4 regions of the Pandoraea sp. NPDC087047 genome follow, and region 1 is predicted to be linked to each of the others. Evidence: predicted binding sites of a transcription regulator. Region 1 holds the regulator's gene; each other region holds the start of a gene.
What was found. The regulator sigma-54, encoded in region 1, starts transcription at its own class of promoters, with help from an activator protein. The targets are predictions, from matches to a motif close to TGGCANGNAANCTGCTTT.
Positions count from the first base shown of each region.

Region 2: prpB (methylisocitrate lyase) is a predicted target of sigma-54. The motif match lies at 5,030-5,047, and genes of this name have one in related genera.
Region 3: nirB (nitrite reductase large subunit NirB) is a predicted target of sigma-54. The motif match lies at 3,195-3,212, and genes of this name have one in related genera.
Region 4: ACIPHM_RS12125 (acetyl-CoA acetyltransferase) is a predicted target of sigma-54. The motif match lies at 5,686-5,703, and genes of this name have one in related genera.

Region 1 covers NZ_JBIUZU010000003.1:175,801-183,238, reverse strand. The annotation lists gene ACIPHM_RS06410 (cation:proton antiporter) at 1-693, opposite strand, end outside; gene ACIPHM_RS06405 (KpsF/GutQ family sugar-phosphate isomerase) at 907-1,887, shown strand; gene ACIPHM_RS06400 (KdsC family phosphatase) at 1,899-2,453, shown strand; gene lptC (LPS export ABC transporter periplasmic protein LptC) at 2,478-3,137, shown strand; gene lptA (lipopolysaccharide transport periplasmic protein LptA) at 3,134-3,835, shown strand; gene lptB (LPS export ABC transporter ATP-binding protein) at 3,828-4,631, shown strand; gene ACIPHM_RS06380 (RNA polymerase factor sigma-54) at 4,708-6,216, shown strand; gene hpf (ribosome hibernation-promoting factor, HPF/YfiA family) at 6,359-6,712, shown strand; gene ptsN (PTS IIA-like nitrogen regulatory protein PtsN) at 6,895-7,404, shown strand.
Region 2 covers NZ_JBIUZU010000006.1:328,828-336,265, reverse strand. The annotation lists gene ACIPHM_RS14035 (GlxA family transcriptional regulator) at 1-22, shown strand, start outside; gene ACIPHM_RS14030 (hypothetical protein) at 602-1,015, shown strand; gene ACIPHM_RS14025 (MetQ/NlpA family ABC transporter substrate-binding protein) at 1,464-2,267, shown strand; gene ACIPHM_RS14020 (hypothetical protein) at 2,434-2,595, shown strand; gene prpR (propionate catabolism operon regulatory protein PrpR) at 2,670-4,679, opposite strand; gene ACIPHM_RS14010 (hypothetical protein) at 4,660-4,956, shown strand; gene prpB (methylisocitrate lyase) at 5,196-6,086, shown strand; gene prpC (2-methylcitrate synthase) at 6,114-7,265, shown strand; gene acnD (Fe/S-dependent 2-methylisocitrate dehydratase AcnD) at 7,269-7,438, shown strand, end outside.
Region 3 covers NZ_JBIUZU010000005.1:483,627-491,064, forward strand. The annotation lists gene ACIPHM_RS12400 (MarR family winged helix-turn-helix transcriptional regulator) at 1-53, opposite strand, end outside; gene ACIPHM_RS12405 (acyl-CoA dehydrogenase family protein) at 252-1,421, shown strand; gene ACIPHM_RS12410 (MFS transporter) at 1,553-3,031, shown strand; gene nirB (nitrite reductase large subunit NirB) at 3,382-5,862, shown strand; gene nirD (nitrite reductase small subunit NirD) at 5,873-6,235, shown strand; gene ACIPHM_RS12425 (molybdopterin-dependent oxidoreductase) at 6,269-7,438, shown strand, end outside.
Region 4 covers NZ_JBIUZU010000005.1:418,469-425,906, reverse strand. The annotation lists gene ACIPHM_RS12155 (fimbria/pilus chaperone family protein) at 1-19, opposite strand, end outside; gene ACIPHM_RS12150 (DUF1120 domain-containing protein) at 92-844, opposite strand; gene ACIPHM_RS12145 (DUF1120 domain-containing protein) at 925-1,611, opposite strand; gene ACIPHM_RS12140 (PPC domain-containing DNA-binding protein) at 1,938-2,351, opposite strand; gene ACIPHM_RS12135 (hypothetical protein) at 2,348-2,884, opposite strand; partial or broken gene ACIPHM_RS12130 (acyl-CoA synthetase) at 2,881-4,470, opposite strand; gene ACIPHM_RS12125 (acetyl-CoA acetyltransferase) at 4,481-5,647, opposite strand; gene ACIPHM_RS12120 (TRAP transporter substrate-binding protein) at 6,342-7,361, shown strand; gene ACIPHM_RS12115 (TRAP transporter large permease subunit) at 7,377-7,438, shown strand, end outside.

The sequences.
Region 1 (7,438 bases):
CCCCAGCGTGAGCAGCAGCAGGTTGAGCATGAAGAGCTCTTGCGAGCGGCGCGCCGCTACGATGTGGAACCAGCGGCCCACCAGTTTCTGGCCGATCCACAGCAGCAGCGCGAGGGCGCCCGTGATCTTGAGCGCCGCCAGCGAGAGCGCGAGCACCAGCGCCTTGGAATTGCCGCCGAGCGCCGAAATCAGGATCAGCAACGGCACCACCGCCAGATCCTGGAACAGCAGCACGCCCATGATGTTGCGGCCGTGCTCCGTCTCCAGTTCGAGACGCTCGGCGAGCATTTTTGTGACGATGGCCGTCGAGGACATGGCCAGCGCGCCGCCCAGCGCCACCGACGCCTGCCACGAGAACGACCAGAACAGATTGACGAGCGCGCCCAGGCCAACCGCGACGAGCAACGTTCCCATGACCTGAGACACGCCGAGCCCCAGCACCACGCGCCGCATGCTCTTGAGCTTCGGCAAGGAGAATTCGATGCCGATGGAGAACATCAGGAAGACGACGCCGAACTCTGCGAGGTATTGCACGCGTTGCGAATCGGAGGCCAATCCGAGCGCGTGCGGGCCGATCACGATGCCCACGCTGAGATAGCCCAGCATGGGCGGCAGATGGAGCATGCGGAACAGCACCACCCCGACGCAGGCGGCGAACAACAGAACGAGAGTGAGTTCGAGCGGTGAAGCCATCAGCTAGGGTCGGTTTCCTGAGTTTTTCCGGGGGAGCAAGGCGTTTTGCGCCGCTTTGCCCGGCGAGTGTCATGCAAGGGTCGTGCCAGTGACGCCCCGGCAGTGGCCCGCGAACGGAAACCGGCACGCATCGCACGATGCCCCGGACGGGCGCGGGGCCAGGCGTGGCGCGGCTGTCCCTCGGCGCCGCGTCCGTTTTGATATACTCCGCGCATGATAGCGAAAATCAATCCAGGCCGGGCACTAGAGGTCGCCCGGGAGGTGTTGCGCACTGAAGCCGACGCCATCGAACGCGTCTCCGCGCACCTCGACGACAGCTTCTTCGAAGCGGTCATGCTCCTGCTCGCATGCCGCGGACGGGTGGTCGTCACCGGGATGGGCAAGTCCGGCCACATCGGCCGCAAGCTGGCCGCCACATTTGCCAGCACCGGCACACCCGCATTTTTCGTCCACCCCGCCGAAGCCAGCCATGGCGATCTGGGCATGATTACGACAGACGATGTCGTCGTCGCCCTGTCCAATTCCGGCGAAACGGGCGAGCTCGTGAGCATTCTGCCGATGATAAAGCGCCTCGGCGCCAAGCTCATCGCCATGACCGGCAACGCCAATTCGAGCCTCGGACGTCTGTCCGACGTGCATCTCGACGCCCGCGTCGAAAAGGAAGCCTGCCCGCTGGGTCTGGCGCCTACGGCCAGCACCACGGCAGCCCTCGCCCTCGGCGATGCGCTTGCCGTCACGCTGCTCGACGCACGCGGTTTCGGCGCCGAAGACTTCGCCCGCTCGCATCCGGGCGGCGCGCTTGGCCGGCGTCTGCTCACTTTCGTGCGCGACGTCATGCGCACCGGCGACGCCATTCCGCGAGTGCGCACCGACGCCAGTCTGTCCGACGCCGTCGTCGAAATGACCCAAAAGCGGCTCGGCATGACCGCCATTGTGGACGCCGACGATCACGTCGTGGGTATCTTTACCGACGGCGATCTGCGCCGCCTGTTCGAGCGCACGCTCGATTTCACGTCGCTCACGCTGGTCGACGTGATGAAGGCAGGCCCGCGCACGATCGGTCCCGATCAGCTTGCCGCCGAAGCCGCCGAGCTGATGGAGCGTTTCGGCATTACGCAATTGCTCGTGACGGAGAACGGCCGCCTCGTGGGCGCGCTGAACGTCCACGACCTCTTTGCCGCCAAGGTCGTGTGAGTCTCCATTCCATGAGTCAACCCCGCATTACTCCATTCGACGCAGCCGCCGCCATCGAGCGGGCTGCCCGCCTGCAAGTCATGGCGTTCGATGTCGACGGTGTGCTCACCGACGGCGGCTTGCGCTACGGTCCGGCCGGCGAGGTCATCAAGACCTTCGATTCGCTCGACGGCCACGGCCTGAAGCTGCTCGCCGAGTCGGGCATCGTGACGGCCGTCATCACCGGGCGCAAATCCGATATCGTCGCCAGGCGGGCGGCGGATCTGGGCGTCGCGCATGTCTATCAGGGTGTGCACGACAAACGCGTTGCGTTCGAAAACCTGTGCGCCAAGTTGTCCGTAGAGGCCGACGTCTGCGGCCACATCGGCGACGACTGGCCTGATCTGCCCGTGCTCACGCGCGTCGGCTTCGCGGCCTGCCCGGCCAACGCCCACGCGGAAGTGAAGGCGCGCTGCCACTGGGTCGCGGACTCCCGCGGCGGCGAGGGCGCCGTGCGCGAGCTGTGCGACTTCATCCTGCGCGCTCAGGGACGTTACGACGCCCTGCTCGCGCAAGCGCTCGCCTGACGCGTCGAGGGAGCCGATCCATTCATGGCCATTCAACGCGTCTCGCCTGCCTCGCTGCTCGCCATCGTCGTGCTCGCGTGCCTGGCCGCCGGAACCTACTGGCTCGTGCAACGTACGCTGCCGTCGGACGCCGATCGCACGCCGTACGTGAAACAGCACATCCCCGATTACTACGCCGACGACATGGTGATCTCCATGCTCTCGCCCAGCGGCATGACGCAGTACCGCGTCAACGCCGTTCACATGACGCATTTCGAAGACGATCAGACCACGGCCATGACGATGCCTGCGGTGCGGGCGTTCACGCCGGATCAGCCGGAAGTGACCGCCACGAGCAAGCGCGGCACGCTCAACGCCGATATGTCGATCGTCGATATGTACGAAGATGCTGTCGTGGTGCGCCAGGCCGGGCCGCGCGATCCGGAAATGCGTGCGCTGTCGGAACACTTCCAGGTGCTCGTGAACGAAGACATCGTACGCACGGAGCTGCCCGTCGAGCTGATTCGCGGCTCGTCCGTGATGTTCGGCACCGGCATGATTTTCAATAACATCTCGCGCGCCGTACAATTGCTCGGCAATGTTCACGGCACGATCCAGCCGGCGGAGCTAGGCGGCAAATCCCCGGCATCGCCGGCCGCGCCCAGCGCGCCACCTCAGACCAAACAGGGCTCCAAGACCCCATGACCGATCGCCTTAACCTGCGACCCGCCTCCGTATCGATGCGTGCCCTGCGCGCGCTGGCAGCCGCTTTCGCCGTGCTCAGCGCACTGGCGTCGCCGCTGGCTCACGCCGAGCATGCCGACCGCGACAAGCCGCTCAACATCGAGTCGGATCACATGAGCTATGACGACCTCAAGCAGGTCAACATCTTTACCGGCAACGTGACGATGACCAAGGGGACGATTCTCCTCAAGGCCGATCGCGTCGAAGTGACTCAGGATCCGGAGGGCTATCAGTACGCTACGGCTTACTACAAGCCGGGCGGCCCGCTCGCCTATATGCGTCAGAAGCGCGACGGCGTCGACGAGTACATCGACGGCTGGGGCCAGACGATCTACTACAACGGCAAGACCGAAGTCGCTACGCTGACCACGCAGGCCACGCTCAAGCGCCTCGCCGGCGGCACGAAGGTGCTCGACGAGATTCACGGCAGCGTGATCACGTACGACACATACAACGAGGTGTACACCGCCAACAGCGGTGCGGATCAGGTCAACCCCAACAATCCGAACGGCCGTGTGCGCGCTACGCTCGCTCCGCGTAATGCGACGGGTGCACAGGCAACGCCGCCGGGCGGCGCGAGCAAGCCGGCCGCAGCGCCGCCCAAGGGCGATCTGCCGCCGCTGTCTCCCTCCAAGAACATCGGGAATCCGCGTGAGTAATTCTGCCAACAGCAACGCTTCGGCCCTCAACCCGAATACCGCGCCTTCGGGCAAGCCCAGCGCGCTCGTCGTGCGCTCGCTCAAGAAGCAATACGGCGCACGTACCGTCGTCAAGGACGTTTCGCTCGACGTGAAAAGCGGTGAAGTCGTGGGTTTGCTCGGGCCGAACGGTGCCGGCAAGACGACGTCGTTCTACATGATCGTGGGTCTGGTGCCCGCCGACGACGGCGAAATCCAGCTCGACGGCAACCGTATCAGCGAACTGCCGATTCACGAGCGCGCCCGTATGGGAGTGTCGTATCTGCCGCAAGAAGCGTCGGTATTTCGCAAGCTGACGGTCGAGGACAATATTCGCGCCGTGCTCGAATTGCAGATCGATGCACAGGGCAAACCGCTCAAGCGCGACGAGATCGAACGCCGCATTGAAGCGCTGCTCGACGAACTCCAGGTGAGCCATCTGCGCGAGAATCCGGCCATGTCGCTCTCGGGCGGCGAGCGCCGTCGCGTGGAAATCGCGCGGGCGCTGGCGACGCAGCCGCGCTTCATTTTGCTCGACGAGCCGTTTGCGGGCGTCGATCCGATCGCCGTGCTGGAAATTCAGCGTATCGTTCGCTTCCTGAAGGACCGAGGTATCGGTGTCCTGATTACCGATCACAACGTACGCGAGACGCTCGGCATCTGCGATCACGCCTACATCATCAGCGAAGGCTCGGTGCTCGCCGCCGGCACGCCTGACCAGATCGTTGCCGACGAAAGCGTCCGGCGCGTTTATCTGGGCGAAAATTTCCGGATGTAAAGCTAATTTTCCGCATGTAAACCCTGCCTTCGATAGGCAGCCGGGCCGGTTCCGTTGACGTGACAAAGCCTCTACAATGAAGGCGAGACACGCTATGAAACCGACTCTTCAACTTCGCACCTCGCAGCACCTGACCCTCACGCCCCAGTTGCAGCAATCGATCCGGTTGTTGCAACTGTCGACGCTCGAACTCCAGCAGGAAGTCGAGCACGCCCTCACCCAGAACCCGATGCTCGAGCGCGAGGACGATTGGCTCGCCGGCTCGGTTCGTGTGGGCACGGACGGGTCGCTGCGAAACGAGCGGAGCACGTCGCTCAGCAGCACGAATAACGGCCCCGAGACCGCCAACGGTCACGACGAATCGCGCGAACTCGACGGCGAAGCCCGCTTCGACGACAACGCGCAGGACAACGGCGGCGACTGGAGTCTGAACGACTTCGCCCGCTCAGGTAGCGCGTCGGACGACGACGACAACGGCCGTCCGCAACTGCACATCGATCATCCCAATCTTCGCGAACACCTGCTGGCCCAGTTGCGCCTGACGAAGGCCAGCCCGCGCGACCGCGCGTTGGTGGAATTCCTGATCGAATCGCTCGACGAAGACGGCTATCTCGGCACCCTGCTCGACGAGATCGAGGCGGACATGCCCGAAGAACTGGCGCTCGAGACCGAAGAGATCAACGCGGCGCTCGCCCTGCTGCAAAGTTTCGATCCGGCCGGCGTCGGGGCCCGCAGCCCCGCGGAATGCCTGCGTTTGCAGCTCCAGCGTCTGCCCGCCAGCGGCGTGCGCACGCTCTCGCTGCGGATCGTCACCGATCACCTGGAACTGCTCGCCGCGCGCGATTACACGCGTCTGCGCCGCCTGCTAGGGGTGACCGAAGACGGCCTGCGCGCCGCCCATCAACTGATTCGGTCCCTCGACCCGTTCCCCGGCGCCGCTTATGGCTCGCCGCAGGCCGACTACGTCATACCCGACGTGCTCGTGCGCAAGCAGGGCAGCAGCGGGTGGCTCGCCGAGCTAAATCCCGAAGTGATGCCGCGCCTGCGCATCAACGAAATGTACGCGCGCATTCTCCGAAACAACCGGAACGATCCGGGGACCGGCAACCTCCAACAGCAGTTGCAGGAAGCCCGCTGGCTCATCAAGAACATCCAGCAGCGCTTCGATACGATCCTGCGGGTGGCGCAGGCCATTGTCGAGCGTCAAAAGAACTTCTTCACGCATGGCGAAATCGGCATGCGGCCCTTGGTTTTACGCGAGATTGCTGATACGCTGGGTTTACATGAATCCACGATTTCACGGGTGACGACGAGTAAGTACATGCTCACTCCATTCGGAACTTTTGAGCTAAAGTACTTTTTCGGATCTCACGTGGCAACGGAAGCCGGGGGCGCCGCTTCGTCGACTGCCATCCGCGCACTCATCAAGCAACTCATAGGAGCAGAAGACCCGCAGAGCCCCCTTTCCGACAGCCGTATCGCGGAACTGCTGGCAGAGCAAGGTTTTGTGGTGGCGCGGCGCACTGTCGCGAAATACCGCGAGGCGATGCGAATCCCCGCAGTGAACTTGCGCAAATCTTTGTAGGACAGTCCTGGTGTGCCATGTTGGCTCGCTGGGGCATAACGCCGCAGTGCGACATTGCGTCATGCCAATGGCTCGCACTCCCGCTAGCCAGCGTCGCTGATGACGTGGCCTGCACTTCGGCATTTCAGCAAGGAGAGCAGCTATGAATCTGAAGATCAGTGGACACCATCTCGAACTCACGCCGTCCCTGCGCGAATTTGTCGTCAACAAGCTCGAACGCGTGTTGAGGCATTTCGACCAGCTCATCGGCGCCGAGGTGATCCTCTCTGTCGACAAGACCAAGGAGAAGGCCGGACGCCAGATCGCCAGCGTCACCGTGTATCTCAAGGGCAAGGAAATTTTCGTCGAGAAGTGTGACGAAAATATGTATGCCGCCATCGACAAGCTGATCGACATGCTCGACCGCAAGGTAGTGCAGTACAAGGATAAGGTTCAGGATCACGGTCGCGAGGCCATCAAGCACCAGCAACCTCCCGAGGCGGAACCGCTGCAATAACTCTGTCCAGGCGTGGTAGTCGCATTGGCTGACACTGACGAAAACCCGCACGGAACCACCCGAGCGCATATCCGTCTGTCGTAAGTCTGGCATCACCCACCGCGGGGCCGTTGAACGGCCCCTTTTGTATGGTTCCGCGCAGTTCCGTGTATTGCCGCGGGCTCGGCAGCGGGTGGTCTATAATGCGAGGTCAATCGGGGGTTGGAGGGCGACTAAGCGTTCGCCCGCATTACAAGATGAACCGTTTAGTCAAACTCTTACCTGCGTCCAACATCCTGCTTGGACTGTCTGTCACCAGCAAGAAGCGTGTCTTCGAGCAAGCCGGTCTTCTCTTCGAGAACAATGCCGGCCTGTCGCGCGCCCTGGTCACCGACAACCTCTTCGCCCGCGAGCGTCTGGGCTCGACCGGGCTCGGCGAAGGCGTGGCGATTCCCCACGGCCGCATCAAAGGCCTGAAGCATCCGATGGCAGCGTTCGTGCGCCTCGAAGATGCCATTCCTTTCGAAGCCCCCGACGGGCAGCCGGTTTCCCTGCTGTTCTTCCTGCTCGTGCCCGAGCAGGCGACGCAGCAGCATTTGGAGATCCTGTCGGAAATTGCGCAGTTGCTCTCCGATCGCTCGATGCGCGAGACATTGACCAGCGCAGCCAGCGCCGACGAAATCCATACCGCGCTCGCGAACTGGCAGCCCTGAGCCGCCGCCACCCGGTACGAACCGCCCGCGAACA
Region 2 (7,438 bases), on a different contig from region 1:
GCGCGAACGCTTGCGGGCATGAGCGCGCACATCGCGCATTGGACACCGGCTTGATGAGCGTTTCGTCCACGGGAAGTATGCCGTTTTGCGGCATGCCACGTGGTAAGCGTTTCATGAACGATACATTTTCAACGGATGCCGGTGCGATGTCTCGCAAGTTGAGTTATTAATTCTTTGTAAATCAATGGGTTAGTTCGTCTGGCACGGAATTCGCGTATGTGGATCGTGTATGGCGAAGCGCCAACCCGGATTCTCCGCAGGCTGTTGGCTAAGGACTCCTGTGCATAACTTGCACGGGCCGGCCTGCTATTGCCCGCGTTTTCTGCTGATGCGCTTACGCCGTAACGCCGAACCTTATGGCGGGGTTCTGTGTGTTTCGAAGTGAGTGTGCGCGTGCACGGGGAGGGGACCATGAACAGGTTCAAGGCGACTTTGGTGGGAGCGGCCGCAGCGGTCATGCTGTGCGGTATTTCGATCAACGCATCGTACGCCGCCGGTGGTGGCGGTGGGCGTGGCGGAGGCGGCGGTATCGGCTTCGGCGGTGGCGGCGGGCTCGGCGGGTTGGGCGCATTCGGCGGCCCCGGCGGTAACGGGACCGGCGTTGGCATTGGCGTGGGGGTTGGCATCGGCGGCGCAGGAGGCTGCGGCTGCGGCACCGGTGGTGGTGGTGGTGGTGGTGGTGGTGGTGGTGGTGGTGGTGGTGGTGGTGGTGGTGGTGGTGGTGGCGGTGGTGGTGGCGGTGGTGGTGGCGGTGGTGGTGGTGGTGGTGGTGGTGGTGGTGGTGGTGGTGGTGGTGGTGGCGGTGGTGGTGGCGGTGGCGGCGGCGGCGGAACCGGTGGCGGTGGCACTGGCGGTGGCGGCACCGGTGGTGGTGGCGCGAGCAGCGGCGGTGGCGGCGGAGGTATCGGTGTCGGTGGCCCTGGCGGTCGCGGCATCGGCGGCGCGGCCGGTGGCAATGGATTGGCGGCATTCGGTGGGCCTGCCGGTTTCGGCGGCGGCGGCGGATGCGCGATGAATGGTCAGGCTGGCGAGGAGCCCTGTCCCTGAACTGGCGGTGGGTGGGGCCTGCACGTGTTCGGCACAGCACGTGCAGGCGCTGGTCCCTGGCGTCTTCCTGACGATATAGCGAGTCTTTCAGGTTAATCGTCGGTACCTGATGCGACCGGCTGGCGGCCTATCCGTCAGCCGTGCCACCCCCCCGGCCCGCGATCAGGCTGTTCTCCCGGCGATGCGCCCCTTCGGAAATCCGAGGGGGCGTTTTTTTTATGATTTGCGCAGCCTATCGAAACGAGCGGGGGGATATCGAAATGCCGATTATGTATTTCGCGTAAACCCCCATTTATGGCAGCATCCGGGGTCTGGGTCGCGCAACGGCGCGATCGATGCGGACTCATCAGGTCCCCCGTCACTCGCACAGACGCTCAACAGGCGTCGAATCAAATAAGCAAAAGGAGAAATCGCTCATGCTGTCCCGTCAACTGATCAATGCGTTCCTCGGCGCAACGTTTGCGCTGGCATCCCTCGGCGCCTCGGCCCAGACGGCCGACAAGCCCCTCAAGGTCGGCACCATGGCCGGCTCGGACGCGCAGATCTTCGAAGTTGTGAAGCAAGTCGCTCACAAGCGCGGCCTCGAAATCAAGATCATCGAGTTCAGTGACTATGCACAGCCGAATGCCGCGCTCGACGCCGGCGATCTGGACGCCAACGGCTTCCAGCACAAGCCGTTCCTCGACAGCCAGGTCAAGGACCGCGGCTACAAGATCGTGAGCGCGGGCCTCACGTACGTTTCGCCGCTGGGCTTTTATTCGAAGAAGGTCAAGTCGCTCAAGGATCTGAAGAGCGGCGCGAAGGTCGGTATCCAGAACGATCCGTCGAACGGCAACCGTGCGCTGCTCCTGCTGCAAAAGGAAGGGCTGATCAAGCTGCGCGCTGGTCTGGACGGCAAGAACGCCACGCCGCTGGACATCGTCGAGAACCCGAAGAAGCTCAAGATCGTGGAACTGGAAGCCGCTCAACTGCCGCGCGCGCTGCAGGACCTGGACGCCGCGTCGATCAACACCAACTTTGCTGCACAAGCCGGTCTGGTGCCCAAGCGTGACGCCATCGCCATCGAAGATCTGAAGGGCCCGTACGCCAACCTGATCGCCGTGCGCACGCAAGACCTGAACAAGCCGTGGGTCAAGCAACTGGTCGACGCCTACCACTCGGACGAAGTGAAGCAATTCATCGACACGCAGTTCAAGGGCGCGCTGATTGCGACCTGGTAAGCATTGCGTTGATGTTCCATGCGCGTCGCGCGCATGGTCCGCAAGGAATGAAGCACCGGGATTTCGATCCCGGTTTTTTTATGCCTGCGCCGTTCGCTAGTCGCCACGCCGTTTGCCATGCGTTTGACTAGAATGGAACCGTAATTCCTATCGACAGGAGGCTTCCATGTCCATGATCAATGTCTCGATGATGCTGGTGGCGCTGCTCGTCGGCTTCGCGATCGGCATGCTCGTGGATCACTTCTGGGTGACGCATCACGACGAGCCGTCCGAGCACAAGCGGCTGGACTGGCATGAGATGTGGGAGCGCATCCGTCACCAGCACTGATTGGCCCGATTGGGCCAATTGGGCCGGCTTGGCCGGTGCTGATTTCCCCTGCCAGCAGGGCGGTACCGGCCGCTTCAGTCGTTAGTGCGAAGTTTGCGCCAGAGCGTCGAGCGGCTGATGCCGAGCGCTTCGCAGGCCGCGTTGCGATCGCCGCCGCACGCCGCCAGCGTGGCGTGGATGCGCGCAAGTTCTTCGGCCGCCCGGCGTTCGCGTCCCGTGAGCGGGGCGAACGGTGGCGCTTCGACGTCCTTGCCCGCTGCTCCCGTCATTCCCCACCCCAAGTCAGGGATTTTCCGTCCCCCGTTCGTTTTTGAAACATCGAACGCGAACGTCTCCTGCATCGTCCCGAGTTCCGGGGCAATCTCAATCAAGCGTGCCCGGCCGATCTCTCGCGCGTCGACCACGTCGGCGCAGACGACGGCGATGCGCTCCAGCAGATTCTCCAGTTCCCGAACATTCCCCGGCCAGCGATAGGCGGCGAGCAACGGCAGCAGCGACGCCTGCAAGGCATCGACACTCATGCGCGCCCCGGCGCGGGCGAGCGCGCGCTCCAGAAAGAGCGGGGTGAGGCGCGGCAGATCGTCCATGCGCTCGCGTAAGGGCGGCAACACCATGCGCAGAATGTTCAGACGGTAATAAAGGTCTTCGCGAAACACCCCGGCGGCGACTTGCTGACGAAGGTCGCGGTGCGTGGCGGCGATGACGCGCACGTCGCAGGGCACGGGCTCGTTGGCCCCGAGACGTAGGACTTCGCGCTCCTGCAACACCCGCAACAAACGCGTTTGCAGCGGCATCGGCATCTCGCCGATTTCGTCGAGAAAAATGGTGCCGTTGTGCGCCGTCTCGAACAGACCGGCCTTGCCGCCGCGCCGCGCGCCCGAGAATGCGCCGTCTTCGTAACCGAATAGTTCGCTCTCGAGCAGCGTCTCCGGAAACGCGGCGCAATTGATCGCGACGAACGGATAGTCGTGGCGGCGGCTGGCGTTGTGAATGCCCTGCGCCAGCAACTCCTTGCCCGTGCCGCTCTCGCCATGCACGAGCACGGTCGAATCGGTCCGTGCGTAACGCCGCGCGAGGGTGCGAACCTGTGACATCGCGGCCGAATCGCCGATCAGATCGTCCAGACGGTAACGCGCCACGAGATGCCGCGGCCGATGACGCGAGCGCAGCGACCGGTCCACGCGCGCAAACGACTGCGAGTCCTGACAGGTCAGCAACGCCCCGGTCAGCGTGCCCTGATCGAGCAGCGGAATGCGGTTGACGACCCACGTCTTGCCCGCCATCGACACGATCGATTCCAGTTCGGCACTCGCACTCTCCAGCGTGCGGGCGATGTCGAGCGCCGGAGCAATCGCGTCGAGCCGGTGGCCGACGGCATCGGCGACGGGAATGCCGAGCATGCCCGCCATCGACGCATTGATCGCTTCGATGCGCCCGTCCAGATCGACAGCGGCCACGCCTTCGTGCAAATGCCGCAACACCGTATTGAGACGCTCTCGCCGCTGGGCTTCGATGCGCCCCACGCGCGCGACTTCCAGCGCGGTGTCGAACGCCGCGCGCACCGAATCCTGCGAGTAAAGAAAGATGCCGGTGAGCCCGGCACGCTCCGTCAGTTGCGTGACAAGCCCCGGGCCGACGATGGCCTCGATGCCTTCGTCGCGCAGCCGGTGAACGAGATCCTCGGCGTTCTGAGCGTCGACGTAAGTGTGCTGCGCGATGTCGAGATGGAAGGCGCTTTTGAAGCGCTCGAACTCCTGGGCGGGGCGCGCATACGACACCAGTGCGATTCGGGAATCGGGCGAGGAAGACGGCAGCGAGCGCCTTGCGCGGGCCAGTGCGTGCATCACGTCGGACCCCGTCACCTTGACCAGCACCACCGGCAACGCGAGGCGCTCGCGCAGGAAGTCGCCGTGCGAGCCAGCGGCCACGACGCCGTCGACGCTCCCGGCAGGCAGACTCTCCAGCGCGTCGACGAGCGCTTCGTACCCCTTGTCGACGATATGAACGTCGGCCAGCCCGGCGTAGTCCGGCGCAATGTCGCGATACAACTCACCGAGCTTGCTGATGCCGACCGCCCAGATCACCGGTTTTCGCGCGGCGGGCGTTGACCCGGCGCGTGACAAGCCTGCGGCGGTCGCGGGCAGGCGCGGTGGCAAATCTGCGGGCATCGAGTTCGGCATGGCGGGGAGCGTCGGCAAGTGCGCGGCGGCGGTCGCAGGCAGTGAACGTTATCGTATCATGATGAAACCTGAAATTTCATTGATGTATCAAAATGAAACATCGTGCAACAAAACATCCGCAGAAAGCGTTGAATTTCAACTTGACGTAAACGTCACATCAGCGAAGAATTTCCTTCGATAAATGAAGGCGTTAGATGCCCGGAAATCTCCACAGACGCGAAAAGCCGATGGCGGCGCGCGCCGGGGCGCATCGCTGGCACGCGCATTGCTAACGATGTAGCCATAACTATCCGTGACGATGCGTGACTCGCCGTAGCCGATGCATGACGGGCACATATCGGGTGACATACCGCGACTCAACCCGGTGCGCGCAGGTGAGTCAAGAGCACCGCCCGCACCCCACACGACCGAGGGACTCAAGTGACGCAAACCATTCGTTCGGCCGGCGCCGCCTTCCGCGAGGCCGTCAAGACCGAGCAACCGTTGCAGGTTGTCGGCGCGATCAACGCCAACCACGCGCTGCTCGCCAGGGCGGCCGGTTTCAAGGCGATCTATCTGTCGGGCGGCGGTGTGGCCGCCGGCTCGCTCGGCCTGCCCGATCTGGGCATCTCGACGCTCGACGACGTGCTCACCGACGTTCGCCGCATCACGGACGTGTGCGATCTGCCGCTGCTCGTGGACGTCGACACCGGCTTCGGCCCGTCGGCATTCAACATCGCCCGCACGGTGCAGTCGCTCATCAAGTTCGGCGCAGGCGCGATGCACATCGAAGATCAGGTCGGCGCGAAGCGCTGCGGCCATCGTCCGGGCAAGGCCATCGTGAGCCAGCAGGAGATGGTTGACCGTATCAAGGCGGCGGTCGATGCGCGTACCGACGAGAATTTCGTCATCATGGCGCGCACCGATGCGCTCGCCGTCGAAGGGCTTCAGGCCGCCATCGACCGCGCCTGCGCGTGTGTCGAAGCCGGTGCCGACATGATCTTCCCCGAAGCGATGACCGAGCTGCCGATGTACCGCCAGTTCTCCGACGCGGTCAAAGTGCCGGTGCTCGCGAACATTACCGAATTCGGCTCGACGCCGCTGTTTACTGTCGAAGAACTCAAGAGCGCGCAGGTCGGTCTGGTGCTGTACCCGCTCTCCGCGTTCCGTGCCATGAACAAGGCGGCCGAGAACGTCTATCACACGATTCGTCGCGACGGCACTCAAAAGGCGGTGCTCGACACGATGCAAACGCGCGCCGAGCTCTATGAGAGCATCGGCTACCACGCTTACGAACAGAAGCTCGACGCGCTGTTCGCACAACAGAAATAACGAACCCCTGATCCTGGAGGAATGAACATGAGCGAGACGACCGCCACCGGCTTCAAGCCCAAGAAATCCGTCGCCCTGTCGGGTGTGACCGCAGGCAACACGGCCCTGTGTACCGTGGGCCGTTCGGGCAACGATCTGCACTATCGCGGCTACGACATTCTGGATCTGGCGCAGACCTCGGAATTCGAAGAGATCGCCTATCTGCTGGTCTACGGCAAGCTGCCGACGGTAGCCGAACTGCGTGGCTACAAGGCCAAGCTCAAGTCGCTGCGCGGGCTGCCGGCCGCCGTCAAGGACGCGCTCGAAGCCGTGCCCGCCGCCGCTCACCCGATGGACGTGATGCGCACGGGCGTGTCGGTGCTCGGCACCGTGCTGCCGGAGAAGGACGACCACAATATTCCGGGCGCGCGCGACATCGCCGACCGCCTCATGGCCAGCCTCGGCTCGATGCTGCTGTACTGGTATCACTACAGCCAGAATGGCGTGCGCATCGATGTGGAGACGGACGACGATAGCATCGGCGGTCACTTCCTGCACCTGCTGCATGGCGTGAAGCCGTCGGACCTGTGGGTGCGCGCGATGCATACCTCGCTGATCCTGTACGCCGAGCACGAATTCAACGCGTCGACATTTACCGCACGCGTGATCGCGGGCACGGGCTCGGACATCCACTCGGCCATTACCGGCGCCATCGGCGCACTGCGCGGCCCGAAGCACGGCGGGGCCAACGAAGTGGCGTTCGAAGTCCAGAAGCGTTACGACTCGCCGGACGAAGCCGAGGCCGATATCCGTCACCGCGTCGAGAACAAGGAAGTCATCATCGGCTTCGGCCACCCGGTCTACACCGTGAGCGACCCGCGCAACAAGGTCATCAAGGAAGTCGCGCACGAGTTGTCGAAGGCGCAGCAGAACACGGCGATGTACGACATTGCCGAGCGTCTGGAGTCGGTGATGTGGGACGTCAAGAAGATGTTCCCGAACCTCGACTGGTTCAGCGCCGTGAGCTATCACATGATGGGCGTGCCGACCGCGATGTTCACGCCGCTGTTCGTGATCGCGCGCACGTCCGGCTGGAGCGCTCACATCATCGAGCAACGCATCGACAACAAGATCATTCGTCCGAGCGCCAATTACTCCGGTCCGGAAGACCGCCAGTTCGTGCCGATCGAGAAGCGGTAAGACATGAATATCGAATACCGTAAATCCCTGCCCGGGACGTCGCTCGACTATTTCGACGCGCGGGCTGCCGTCGAGGCCATCGCACCGGGCGCTTACGACACGCTGCCGTACACGTCGCGCGTGCTGGCCGAAAACCTGGTGCGCCGCTGCGATCCGGCGGCGCTCACCGACTC
Region 3 (7,438 bases), on a different contig from region 1:
GCCAGCAGCAGATGGCTGGTGAAGGCAAAGCGGAGCGATTCTAGGGAGGTCATGGCGATAGATTATATGTTAACTAATAATTAGGATGCTAGCTAATAGGGTGTTGCGCCAGACGAAGGAATCGTGGGAAGGCTCGCGGGAAATGACGGCGCAGCCACGCGTGGCGCGCCTCGCGGGGGCGTGCGCGGGTAAGATAGCCGCATTCGAATGAGACACGCGAAAGTGTTACGGCATATTTCAAAGGAAGGGCGATGACATCGAAAGGACTGGATAACGAATCGTTCGAGTTGCTGCTCGCGGCGGTGCAACGCTTCATCCGCGAGCGGCTGGTGCCCGCCGAGAACGAGGTGGAAGCGCACGATGAGGTGCCCGCGTCCATCGTCGACGAGATGAAGGCGATGGGCCTGTTCGGCCTGTCGATTCCCGAGGAATTCGGTGGCATCGGCTTGTCAATGGTGCAGGAAGTGCGCGTGGCCTACGAATTCGGGCAGACATCGCTGGCGTTTCGTTCAGTGTTCGGCACCAATGTGGGCATTGGCTCGCAAGGCATTCTGATGGACGGCACCGACGCGCAGAAGCGCGATCTGCTGCCGCGCGTGGCGCGCGGCGATCTGATCATGTCGTTCGCGCTTACCGAACCGGACGCGGGCTCGGACCCCGCCGCGCTCAAGACACGTGCCGTGCTCGACGGCGACACCTATGTGATCGATGGCGTGAAGCGCTTCATTACCAATGCGCCGCGCGCGGGCGCGTTCACGCTGATGGCGCGCACCGGCGGCGGCGGCGCGGGCGGCATCTCGGCGTTCATCGTGCCGGCCGATACGCCAGGGCTGTCGCTCGGCAAGCCCGACAAGAAGATGGGCCAGCGCGGCACCAAGACCTGCGACGTCGTGCTGCAAGGCGCACGTGTTCCGGCGGCGAACATCATCGGCGGCGAGGCGGGCAAGGGGTTCAAGACGGCCATGAAGGTGCTCGACCGGGGACGCCTGCACGTGGCGGCGCTCGCCTGCGGCATGGCGCAGCGCATTCTCGCCGAGTCCGTGGCCTATGCGCGCGAACGCAAGCAATTCGGTCAGCGTATCGGCGACTTCCAGCTCGTGCAGGCGATGCTCGCGGACAGTCAGGCCGAACGCTATGCGGGCTGGTCGATGGTGCAGGACTGCGCGGCGCGTTACGACGCGAAACCCGCGGGCAAGCGCGATGCCGATGTGAGCACCCTAGCGTCGTGCGCCAAGCTGTTCTGCACGGAGATGGTCGGACGCGTGGCCGATCGCGGCGTGCAGGTGCACGGCGGCGCAGGCTACATCAACGAGTACAAGGTCGAGCGCTTTTATCGCGACGTGCGACTGCTGCGTCTGTATGAAGGCACCACGCAGATTCAGCAACTGATCATCGGGCGCGCTCTGATGCAGGACGATTGAAGCTGAACGGCTGAACAGCCCGATCGCTGCGCCGCAACACAAGACTCAAGACTGGCGGCGCTCAATCTCCGGCAGCGGCGGCGCGGCGGTTGTAATACACTCGCTGGCGTTCGCTGCCCCCGAGAGCCGTCGTGTCCGAACCGTCCCCGTCGCATCAGTCGTCCCCTGCATCGCCCCAGCCCGCGCCGCCCGGTGCGACGACTGCGCTGACGGCGTCTCAGACTGCGTTGCCATTGCTCGTGGCGTCGACGTTCTTCATGGAGAACCTCGACGCGACCATCATCACCACCTCGATACCCGCGATGGCCGCAGACTTCGGCGTCGCGCCATCGCAGCTCTCGATCGGTTTATCGGCTTATCTGGTGGCGCTCGCCGCGTTCATTCCGGCGAGCGGCTGGCTGGCGGACCGGCTTGGCCCGCGCCGCGTTTTCCCCTCGGCGATTGCGCTGTTCACGCTGGCTTCGGTGCTGTGCGCGATGAGTACGAGTCTCGACATGTTCACCCTGTGCCGCGTGCTGCAAGGACTGGCGGGCGCGATGATGGTGCCCGTCGGCCGGCTGGTCGTGTTGCGCAATACGCCGAAGCCTACGCTGGTGCGCGCCATCGCCACGATCACCTGGCCGGGACTGGCCGCGCCGGTGCTCGGCCCGGCGCTCGGCGGCTTCATTTCGTCGACATGGAGCTGGCACTGGATCTTCCTCATCAACGTGCCGCTGGGCATTGCCGCGTTCGTGGCGGCGCTGTGGCTGGTCAAGCCGTCGCCGGGACAGCGCAAGCCGTTCGACCTGTCGGGGTTCATCGCCAGCGGCGTCGGAGCCAGTCTGCTGATGTTCGGCGTCGAGCTTGCCAGCCGCACACCTGCCGACTGGCCGATGGTGATCGCGTGTCTGGCCGTCGGACTGCTGGCGATGGCGTGGTCGATTCGCCACTTCGTGCGCACGCCCCATCCGCTCATCAATCTCGGTGCGCTGCGCGTGCAGACCTTTGCTGTGACGGTGTGGGGCGGTTCGCTCTTTCGCATCGCCATCGGCAGCGCACCGTTTCTGCTGCCGCTGATGTTCCAACTGGCGTTCGGCATGAGTGCGGTGACGTCCGGGTTGCTGATGCTCGCGCTCTTCGCGGGCAACCTCGGTATCAAGCCTGCGACCACGCCGATCCTGCGACGCTTCGGCTTTCGCGGCGTGCTGCTCGGCAACGGCGTGCTGGTGGCCGTGGGATTCGCCATGTGCGCGTTGCTCTCGCCAGCGACCCCGTTGTGGGTCATCGCGCTGGTGCTGCTCTTCGGCGGCATCTGCCGGTCGGTGCAATTCACCACGCTCGCGACGATGGGCTTTGCCGACGTACCGCCCAGCGACATGAGTGGCGCGAGCACCCTGTTTTCCGCGCTCCAGCAGATGACGACCGGGATGGGCATCGCCCTCGGCGCGCTCGTGCTCAAGATCACCGAAGTCGCTGGGGCGACGCCGTTCGGCACCGCCAGTTTCCGGTGGACGTTCGTCGTCATGGGCGCGATCGCACTGCTCGCGCTGATCGATGGCGTGCGTCTGCCTGCCGATGCGGGCGCGCAGGTGAGCGGGCACAAGCCGTCGATGCCGTCGACGTCGCGCTGATCGCCCCGGCGCGGCGCATCATCGTGGTGCATATGCGTCGGGCGGCGCACCGCGACGCACTGGTGCGGTGCAATAGATTCCGCCAGCTTTTCGGGCGTTTCCCATAGACAACCCGCCTTCTTCTCCTTATCCGGCAACGCTTTGCCGATGATGATGTCCGGCCTGGCACGCTTGTTGCGTTAGCTATAACGCCAGCGGCAAAGGCGTCGCCGGCAATGAATTCAGGGGCGACGTCAGGCGGGACAGCCGGCGAGAACCCCACAGGACAACGGCGTCCCTCTGTGCTCCGGCACGGATGGACGCCGTTTTGTTTTTCGGGCGCTCAAGGCGCTGCAACAGGAGAAGACCCCATGCGCAAACCTCGTCTGGTCGTCATCGGCAATGGCATGGCGGGCATTCGCACGCTCGAGGAGCTGCTGGAGATCGCCCCGCAGCAGTACGACATCACCGTGTTCGGGGCCGAGCCGCATCCGAACTACAACCGCATCCTGCTCTCTCCGGTGCTCGCAGGCGAACAGGCGTTCAAGGACATCGTGCTCAATTCGCTGGAGTGGTATGCCGAGAAGGGCATCACGCTGCATCTGGGCAAGGAAGTCACGCAGATCGACCGTCCGCGCCGCGTGGTGCGCTGTGCCGACGGCACCGAAGCGCCTTACGATCGGCTGCTCATCGCCACGGGCTCCAGCCCGTTCATCCTGCCGGTGCCGGGCAAGGATCTCGACGGCGTAATCAGCTACCGCGACATTCGCGACACCGAGATCATGATCGAGACGGCGCAGCTCAAGCGCCATGCGGTCGTGATCGGCGGCGGCCTGCTCGGGCTGGAAGCCGCCAACGGGCTCAAGCTGCGCGGCATGAACGTTACCGTGGTGCATCTGGCCGAGACGCTGCTCGAGCGTCAGCTCGACAGCACGGCGGGCAAGCTGCTGCAACAGTCGCTCGAAGCGCGCGGCCTCGCGTTCCGTTTGTCGCATCAGACGTCCGAAATTCTCGACGACGGCCACGGCAGCGTGCGCGCCGTGAAGTTCAGCAACGGTGACGAGATCGCCGCCGACCTCGTCGTGATGGCCGCGGGCATCCGCCCGAATACCACGCTGGCCGAAGCCGCGGGGCTGCATTGCTCGCGTGGCATCGTTGTGTCCGACACCCTGCAAACTTACGATCCGCGAATCTACGCCGTGGGCGAATGCGTGAGCCACCGTGGCGTGGCGTACGGTCTCGTCGCGCCGTTGTTCGAGCAGGCCAAAGTTTGTGCGAATCACCTCGCCCTCATGGGCATCGGCAGTTATCGCGGCTCGGTGCTCTCGACGAAGCTCAAGGTCACGGGCATCGATCTGTTCTCGGCAGGTGACTTTCTCGGTGGCGAAGGCACCGAAGAAATCGTGCTGTCGGACCCGGCAAGCGGCGTCTACAAGAAGCTCGTGATTCGCGACGACAAGCTCGTGGGCGCGTGTCTGTATGGCGACACGGCCGACGGTGCGTGGTACTTCAAGCTGCTGCGCGAAGGGCGCGCGCTGGGCGAGTTGCGCAGCAGCATCATGTTTGGCGAGTCGAGTGTGGGCGACGTGGGCACGCAAGGGCAGAGCCGAGCGGCTGCGATGGCCGACACCGACGAGGTCTGCGGCTGCAATGGCGTGTGCAAGGGCACCATCGTCAAGGCCATCACCGAGAAGGGCCTGTTCACGCTCGACGAGGTGAAGAAGCACACCAAGGCCGCCAGTTCGTGCGGCTCCTGCGCCGGGCTGTGCGAACAGATTCTGATGAGCACGCTGGGCTCGACGTACGACGCCGCCCCGAAGCAAAAGGCCGTGTGCGGTTGCACGGACCTCTCGCATGCCGACGTGCGCCGCGCCGTGCGCGAGCATCGTCTCACCACGCACCGCGCCGCCTTCGACTTCCTCGAATGGCGCACACCCAACGGATGCGCGACGTGCCGTCCCGCGCTGAACTACTACATGCTCAGCACGTGGCCGAAAGAGGCGGTGGACGATCCGCAAAGCCGCTTCGTCAACGAGCGCGTGCACGCCAACATCCAGAAGGACAACACGTTCTCCGTCATCCCGCAGATGAAGGGCGGTGTCACCAACGCGAGCGAGTTGCGCCGCATTGCCGACGTGGCGGACAAGTACCAGATTCCGATGGTCAAGGTCACGGGCGGTCAGCGCATCGACTTGCTGGGCGTGAAGAAGGACGATCTGGTGAATGTCTGGCGCGATCTGGGCATGCCGTCGGGGCACGCGTACGGCAAGTCGATCCGCACGGTGAAGACGTGCGTGGGCAGTGAATTCTGCCGCTTCGGCACGCAGAACAGCACGCAGATGGGCATCGATCTGGAGACGATGCTCGCGAACATGTGGTCTCCGCACAAAGTGAAGCTGGCCGTCTCGGGCTGCCCGCGCAATTGCGCCGAAGCCGGGATCAAGGACGTGGGCGTGATCGCCGTCGATTCGGGCTGGGAGCTTTATGTGGGCGGCAACGGCGGCATCAAGACCGAAGTCGCGCAGTTCCTCGTCAAGGTGAAGACGGCCGAGGAGGTCAAGGAGTACACCGGCGCGTTCCTTCAGTTGTATCGCGAGGAGGCTTACTACCTCGATCGCACGGTGCATTACATCGACCGTGTCGGTCTCGACTATGTGAAGCAGCGCGTAGTCGAGGACGCCGCCAACCGTCGCACCCTCTATGAGCGGCTGCTGTTCTCGCTCGACGGCCTGCCCGATCCGTGGCAAGCGCGCATCGACGGCGCGCAAGCCAGCGAGTACCGGCCGCTCACCCCGCTGGCCCCGCTGGCGGCGCCGGCGACCGAAGCGGCGACCGAAGCGGCGAATACCTAAGGAGATCACCATGACCCAATCCCAACCGATCTGGCTGCATGTGTGCGACGTCAACGCGATTCCGCGTCTGGGCACGCGGGTGTTGGCGCATCCGAGCGGCGATATCGCCCTCTTTCGTACCGAGAGCGATAACGTCTTCGCGTTGCGCGACAAGTGTCCGCACAAGGGCGGCGCGCTCTCGCAAGGCATCGTGCACGGCGAAAAGGTCACCTGTCCGCTGCACGCCTGGAACATCGATCTGACGACGGGTGAAGCCTGCGCGCCCGATGTGGGTTGCGCACAGCGGTTCCCCGTGCGGGTCGACGCGGGCGAGGTGTATCTGTCGTTTGACGAGACAGTGAGTGCCGACGCCGCCGAGACGGTCGCGGCCTGATCTCTCTGGACTTCCCGAGCGCCGGAGCCCCCCATGACAACCATCACGCAAACTACCTGCTGCTATTGCGGTGTCGGTTGCGGCATGCTCGTCGAGAGCGACGGCGAGCGCATCGTCGGTGTGCAGGGCGACCCCGCGCATCCGGCGAATTACGGGCGTCTGTGCAGCAAGGGCATGACGCTGCCACTCACCGCTCAGTCGCTCGCCGGGCGCGTGCTGATGCCTGAGTTGCGCAGCGCACGCGATGCCGCACGCGCACCCGCGACGTGGGACACCGCGCTGGAGACGGTGGCGTCGCGCTTTGCCGACGTCATCCGCCGCCACGGACCGGACGCCGTGGCGTTCTACGTCTCGGGCCAGTTGCTCACGGAAGACTATTACGTCTTCAACAAGCTCGCGAAAGGGCTGGTGCGCACCAACAACATCGATACGAACTCGCGGCTCTGCATGTCGAGTGCGGTGAGCGCCTACAAGATGGCGCTCGGCGCAGACGGCCCGCCCACCTGCTACGACGACCTCGAAGCCGCTCGCACGGTGATCTTTGCGGGCAGCAACATGGCGTATGCGCATCCGGTGCTGTTCCGGCGTTTGGAAGCGGCGAAGGCGGCCGATCCGTCGATTCGCTGGATCGTGGTCGATCCGCGCCGCACCGACACGGCGGCGATGGCCGATCTGCATCTGCCCATCGTGCCGGGCACCGACGTGGCGCTGTTTCACGGCATGCTGCATCACCTGATCTGGGAAGGACGCATCGACCGCCGCTACATCGACGCCCATACCGAGGGGTTCGACGCGCTCAAGCAAGTGCTGCGCGCTTATCCGCCGCAACTCGTCGCGGACATCTGCGGAATCGAGGCGTCGGCGTTGCGTCAGGCGGCCGACTGGTTCGGCGAAAGCCCGGCGGCGCTCTCGCTTTATTGCATGGGCCTGAATCAGTCGAGCCACGGCACCGAGAAGAATCTGGCGCTCATTCATCTGCACCTGGCCACCGGCCAGATCGGGCGCGCCGGGGCGGGACCGTTCTCGCTCACCGGTCAGCCCAACGCCATGGGCGGGCGCGAAGTCGGCGGCCTCGCCACCATGCTCGCGGCGCATCGCGATATCGGCAATGCGGTGCATCGCGCGGAAGTCGAGCAGTTGTGGGGCGTGCAAGGGCTGTCCGACCGGGCGGGGCTGCCCGCGGTGGAGATGTTCGACGCCGTG
Region 4 (7,438 bases), on a different contig from region 1:
AAAAAGCATAGAGGCGCATACGAGAATTCATCCGTGTCTGAAGGCGAATGGAAGCGGACTGGCCACGCGCGAAGCCCGGGCGACAGGCGCATTACAGGAAGAGCAACTCCAGGATAATCAGGCCATCGAGTTTGAGAGGTTTGGTTAGGCCAAGCTCCGAGGCCTTGTTGATGTACACCTGAACATTCAGCTTGCCGGTCAGGGTGGTGAAGGCAGCCGGCTCCAGGGCGCCGGGCAATCCGAATCCGAGTAAAAACGGCTCATTTCGCGTCAAGGCGGGGGAACCGGCTTCCCAAGTCGTACTTCCGCTTCTTTGAAGCAGATACTCGGCAGGCTGGGAATCGAGCGTTACGTCACGCAGATTCATGTTGTATCCCCCGACCTTTCTTGAGCCATCGCCGCCCAGGCCAACGACATATTTGGCGTGATCCCCCGACATACCCTCGGTGGTGCTACCAGCCGGACTGGGGCGACCATTAATGGCGCGCAATGCCACCTTTACAGGACCATTGCAGGTGATGGTCAATTCCAACTGTCTCTTCTCAAGCGGGTTGATGGAATCTCTCTTTAAGGATCCGGGCAGAATCACCCCGTAGTCAGTGGCCCCGCCATCGGTCAGGGCAGGCTTACAGCCGGTCGGGGCGATGGTGCCAACGACCGTCATGTCAACGCTCTGAGTCCATGCAACGGAAGAGGTGGTCACCAGCACCGCCAGCACCACCAGTACGCCGACAGTGCGCCGACAGAATTCTTGACGGAATTCATCATGATCTGTCCCTTTCGCGCAGGTTGATTCGGGAAGGCAGCGCAAGAAGCACAGAGGCTTATGCGAGAAATCATCCATGCCTGTCGTAAGTGGAAGAAATCAAACGACCTGCCTCGACGAAAAAAATGACCGGGCGCAAGGCCCGGTCGACAGGTTCGTTACAGGTAAAACAACTCCATGGTCATCTGACCACCGAATTTGATGGCCTTATTGGTATCAAGCTCGGAGGACTTGTTGATGTAGGCCTGGACGTTCAGTTTGCCGGCCATATTGGTAAAGGCCGTAGGCTCCGATGAGCCCTCTTCTCCAAAACTGATCATATGCTTTCGGTCCCACACCACACCAGTGCCGTTGTCGAACCACGCCACACTACCGTCCGGTTGGTACAGGAACCGACCGGGCTTGGAATCGAGCGTCACGTCACGGATGTGCATGTTGTACCCGCCGATCCGTCTCGCACCATCCAATCCCAGACCGACAACCCAGTTTCCCTGCTCGGCAGAAACACCAACAGGTATCCGCCCGCCAAACCCTCCGCTTTCAGTGGTACCTGCAGCCGAAGCGGGACGACCGTTAATGGCATATAACGCCACCTTTGCGGGCGCATCACAGGTGATGGCGATGTCCAGCACTCTCTTCTCAAGCTCCTTATAGGCGTCTTTCTTTAACGATGCAGCAGAAATGACACCGTAATCGACCACCCCTCCCCCACTCAGGGTAGGAGTACATGCGGTCGGCGCGATCGTGCCGATAACCTTCAAATCAACGCTCTGGGCCATTACCACAGTGGAGGTAGTTGCAAGCACAGCGAATACGCAGGCGGACTTCTTGACTGCATTCATCATGATGTTTCCCTCTTAAGCAGATTAATTAAAGGCGGCCGGCAAGACACCTCTGATCCGGCAGGTTGTGGTGAGACGACCTCACCCATCTTTAGCGACTCGTCGTACCCGTCGCCGTTGGTAGCTTCCGCCGTTACACCGATGGCGGCGCCACGCTTTATCCTATGCAATCCTTAATAAATTCGCCCTATGAAATCCCCCAAGCCGCAATGGGATACAACCCATTTCCCTCCCGGAACCTTCGCTTTCGATATCGACTCGGCGCGATCCAAAAGCAACAGGGAGCCCGCAGGCTCCCCGTTTGTCTTGCAATGAATGGTGGGTAATCGCTATGCCGGCAACCACTCCTGCAACGTCACCTCAATGGTGATGAACGAGAGATTGCCGCCGCGCACGAAGCGGCCGGCGTACATGCGCCCGCCCGTGTCCGCCACCATGCCGTGCAGCATCGGCCGCGCGTTAGTCGCTTGCGACCGTGCATCGACTTCACCGAACACGTTGAGGATCTCCACGCCGGGGCCGCTTACCCGTTGTTCTCGCCAACCGTCTCCCGCGCGGAAGGCCAGCCGCGCATCGATCAGACTGCCGACCGCGCCTCGCACGATGGCGCGCGAGATCGCATGCTCGGCGCACAGCGCTTCGATGCTTTCCGTCAGGTCCTGATTCGGTTTGAGACGGGCCACGACCAGCCTGCCGAGGGTGCCGTTCTCGATGGCGATGGGCACATCCAGCGCGGTGCTCATGCGACACCTCCGGCAACGGGACGCAACAGATGAAACCGCGTTTCCTCATCGTCTCCGGTCACGTAGCCGCCGTGTGCGAACAGGCACAGGCGAATTACCACGGGCTCGTCGCCGGCCCATGTGTGATCGAGGATGAGATGACCGCCGTGCAGCTCACCCGACGGATCGGAAAACCCCGCATGGCAGTGCAGCAGCGTGGCCCCGTCGGCCGTGCGGCCCACCGTGATCGCGCCGCCGATGAGGTCGACCTCGCGTGTCTCGTCGAGTGGCGCCCCATACCCGAAGGGGCGCTGCGCATCTGTCGTGTTCTCGATCAGGTGATACCGCAGGCCTCGCGCGGTACCCGCGCAAAACCGCCCGACGCCGCCACCGTACGCATAGCGGGATAACGCCGCGCGTAAGGACTCGCCGAGATTCGCACCAGACCGGATCGTCACGCGCAGTTCGTGCTGCCCGCTCAACACGCAGTCTTCCACACGGGGTAACGTGGGGGCGCCTGCATGTCGATAGACCCGTGAAAGCGCAGGTTTCATAGTCGATAGTCTCCTTGCTCTTCGAGCATCGTCTTGATTTGCTTCTTCACGATCTTGCCGTAGCCCGACTTGGGCATGGCACTCCAGAACACGAAGCGACGCGGCCACTTGTAGCGGGCAATACGCGCTTCGAGATGTCCGAGCAGTTCGTCGGCCTGTGCGGCCATGCCTTCCCGGGCCACCACCACTGCGAGCCCGCTCTCGCCCCACTTGGGGTCGGGCACGCCAAGCACTGCGCACTCGGATACACACGGGTGCGTGAGCAACGCTTCTTCGATCTCGCGCGGATAGACGTTCGAGCCGCCCGAGATGTACATATCCGACGCACGGCCCGTGATGTACAGGAAACCCTGCGCATCCACATGCCCGAGATCGCCGGTGTGGAACCAGTCGTCCTTGAATGCGCGGGCGTTGGCGTCCGGGTTGTTGTGATAGCCCATGAAGACGGCCGGACCGCGCACGCAGATCTCGCCCGAGGCGAATGCTGGCTGACGCGCGCCCTGCTCGTCAAGGATCGCCACCTCCATGCCGGTGCGTGGCAGCCCGCAGGTGCCGATGCGCGCATCGGGTGCGTCGTCGTCCTCGCCATGCAGCCACGGCGGCAGCACCGTGATGTTGCCCGTCACCTCGCCCAGCCCGTAGTACTGCACCAGCACGCGCCCGAGTTTTTGCAGGGCGTACTTCTGATCGGCGCGGTACATCGGCGCACCGGCATAGATCACGAACCGCAGCGAACTGTGGTCGTATTGATCGACAGCCGGATCTTCGACCAGCATCTTGACGATGGTCGGCACCGTGAACATGTTGTCCACGCGATGACGCTCGATGGCCTGCCAGACCTGTTGCGCATCCATCTTCTCGCCGGGCAGCAGCACACTCGCCGCACCGCGCGCAGTGTTGACGATGGCGTGAATGCCCGCACCGTGCGAGAGCGGAGCCACGACCATCGAGCGGCTGCGATATGTGATGCCGGGCATCAGATCCGCAAGATGGTTGGTCACAACGAACGCCATCTGCCCGTGCGAGAGCACCCCTGCCTTCGGATGCCCGGTCGTGCCCGACGTGTAGAAGAACCACAAGGGATCCTCGTACTCGACTTCCGCTTCATAAGACGGCGCGCCCGCATGTTCGGCCACCACCGTCTCGTAATGCAATTCGCCCGCGCGCGGCGCGCCCAGCGCAATCACATGGCGCAAGGCCGGGGACGCCGCGCGCACGGCGTCGACATGGCCCGCGAAGCCTGCGTCGTAGATCATGACGCTGGCGCCGCTCGACTGGCCCAGATAGGCGGCCTCGGGCGCGGTGATGCGAAAGTTCGTCGGTACCCAGACAGCGCCGAGTCGAAAGGCGATCCACGCACTCTCGAAAATCGGCAGGTTGTTGCGCGAGTGCACCAGCAGTTTGTCGCCCTTTCCTACGCCGAGCTTGCGCAGGGCGTCGACGGCGGCGTTCACGCGGGCGTCGATCTCGCCCCATGTGTGGATCCTGTCGCCGACGATCACGCCGGGTTCGTTCGGATGACGACGTGCAACGTCGGCCAGCAGGCGGCCGAGATTCATGACCTTCTTGAGCATGTCTGCGATCTCCTTGGTGCGCTTAGCGCGCTTCGAGAATGCTCACGTAGTTCGCCACCGCCGCGCCGCCCATATTGAAGACGCCCGCGAGTTTCGCGCCGGGGATCTGCATCTCACCCGCAGTGCCCGTGAGTTGCATTGCCGCCATGACGTGCATCGACACGCCCGTCGCGCCCACCGGGTGCCCCTTCGCCTTCAGGCCTCCCGACGGATTGACCGGCAGCAAACCGTTCTTCTCGGTCAATCCCTCGGCCAGCAGGTTCGCGCCCTGCCCGGGCTTGGCAAGTCCCATCGCCTCGTACTCGATCAGTTCTGCAATGGTGAAGCAGTCGTGCGTCTCAACCAGCGACAAGTCTTTCAACGACACGCCCGCGACACCCAACGCCTGACGCCAGGCGTGCTGCCCGCCTTCGAACGCCAGCGGATCACGACGCGAGAGCGGCAGGTAATCATTGACCTGCACCGCCGCGCGAAAGCCGACGGCCTTGGGCATCGTGCGCGCCACGTCGGCCTTCGAAATCACGAGTGCCGCCGCACCGTCGGACACCATCGAGCAATCGGTGCGCTTGAGCGGGCCGGCCACGAACGGGTTCTTCTCGGAGACGTTGCGGCAGAAGTCATAACCGAAGTCGCGGCGCATATGGGCGTACGGATTCACCGAGCCATTGCGGTGATTTTTCGCGGCGATGCGTGCCAGTGCGTCGGATTGGTCGCCATACCGCTCGAAGTACGCCTGCGCGATGGTGCCGAATACACCTGCGAAGCCTCCGGGAATGCCGGCCTCCTCGCGCGCATACGAACACTTGAGCAGAACTTCGCCGACCTGCGGCGTCGCGAGTTCGGTCATCTTCTCGAAGCCGATCACGAGCACATGCGTGGCCTTGCCCGCTTCGATGGATTGCAGCCCGCCATGCACGGCGGCGGATCCCGTCGCACACGCATTTTCGTAGCGCGTGGCGGGCTTGAAGCGCAGACCGGGAATCCGGTTGAAGACGAGCGACGACGGAAAGTCCTGATACAGGAAACCGCCATTGAAAGTGCCAACGTGAATGGAATCGATCTGCTCGGGCGCGAGGCCCGCGTCGTCGAGTGCAGCTTGAGCGACGTCGGCCAGCAAGACTTCGGCATCGACGTTATCGAGTTTGCCGAACTGGGAGTGGGCCCAGCCGGTAAGGCATGCAGCAACCATGAAGTGTCTCCGGAAAAATGGGGTCATCCAGACTCCGGTGAGCAATTTCGATGCCAGACCGAGACACAAGCCACGTCTGTCACGTCGACAGCTCATTCAGTCGTCATTGCGCGTTCCATCCACACCTCGCGCTTGTGGCGCGTTCGCAATTGACGTAAGCGTAAAGCGGGATTCACCGCTGCATCAAGTGAATTCGGCGGCAAGGGAAGCGAGATCGGAGGCGGCAAGTTTGCTGTGCCGCAGCAAAAATTCGGCGACGTGAGCGCGTGCGACACCTGTCGCATGTCTCGCGCATGAGGATGCGACAGGTGTCGCAAGGCGAACCCGAAATGCGACAGGTGTCACAGGGGGTCTGCCCCCCCGTTGCAGCTCCATCGCATGTGCAGCAAAGCACGCCGCGTGCCGTGCGCCGCGGCAGGAGGCTTGTTCCACCTGATAACGCATGGCGCGGCCATGCCGGCAAGAAGCACGGGATTTCACTAATGCTTAACAACGTAAGGGTTTTCCCGTTCGGGCCCCGAACTGGCATTCGATTTGCGTAAGATGATCCAGCCACTTGCGAGCCGCACTACCGGCACAGCGCGCGAACCTCGCGCATTGCCTTCCGAGTTGGCCGGGACGTTGCACGGCAACACGCGTGCATGTCTCGCGCTTCAGACGCAGTCACCAAACTTATAAACAGGAGACATGCAGTATGAGCACCATGGATCGCCGCCACTTCATCAAGGTTGTGGCCGCCACATCGGCCGCCGCCGCGACCGGCTTGTATCAGACGCAAGCCCACGCTGCCGAATTCACGCTGAAGTTCGCCAACAACCTCCCGGTCAGTCATCCGATGAACATTCGCGCCAAGGAGATGGCGCAGAAGATCGCAGAGCAATCGAAAGGCCGCGTCGACTTCCAGATCTACCCGAACAATCAGCTCGGCTCCGACAGCGACATGCTGAGTCAGATCCGCTCGGGCGCCATCGATTACTTCACGCTCTCACCGCTGATTCTCGGCACGCTCGTGCCGTCGGCGCAGATCTCGGGCGTGGGCTTCGCGTTCAAGGATTACAGCCAGGTGTGGTCGGCCATGGACGGCGATCTCGGTGCTCACGTGCGCGCGCAGATCGCGAAGACGACGGTGTTCGCCTTCGACAAGATCTGGGAGAACGGCTATCGCCAGATCACGACGAGCAGCCGTCCGATCAATTCGCCGGCCGATCTGAAGGGCCTGAAGATTCGCGTGCCGACGAGCCCGCTGTGGACGTCGATGTTCCGTGCGTTCGATTCGTCGCCCACGTCGATCAACTTCGCAGAAGTGTATTCGGCGCTGCAAACGCATATTGTGGAAGCGCAGGAAAACCCGCTGGCGTTGCTGACCACGGCGAAGCTCTACGAAGTGCAGAAGTACGTGTCGATGACGAACCATATGTGGGACGGCTTCTGGTTCCTCGCCAACAAGCAGAAGTGGGACAAGCTGCCCCGCGACCTGCAGGACATCGTCACCGCCAACGTGAACGCCGCCGCCGTGGCGCAACGCGACGACGTGCGAAAGCTCAACGACGGCGTGACGGCCGAGCTCAAGCAGAAAGGTCTCGTGTTCAACGCACCGAACAACGAGCAGTTCCGCGACAAGCTGCGCTCCGCAGGCTTCTACGCCGAGTGGCACAAGAAGTTCGGCGACGAGGCATGGGCCATGTTGGAAAAGTACACCGGGAAGCTCGCGTAAATGGAAACGTTGACGATGACGGCCGAGCCCACGCACGCGCTCGCCCGCCTCTTCTGCCATGTCAACCGCGCGGTGAT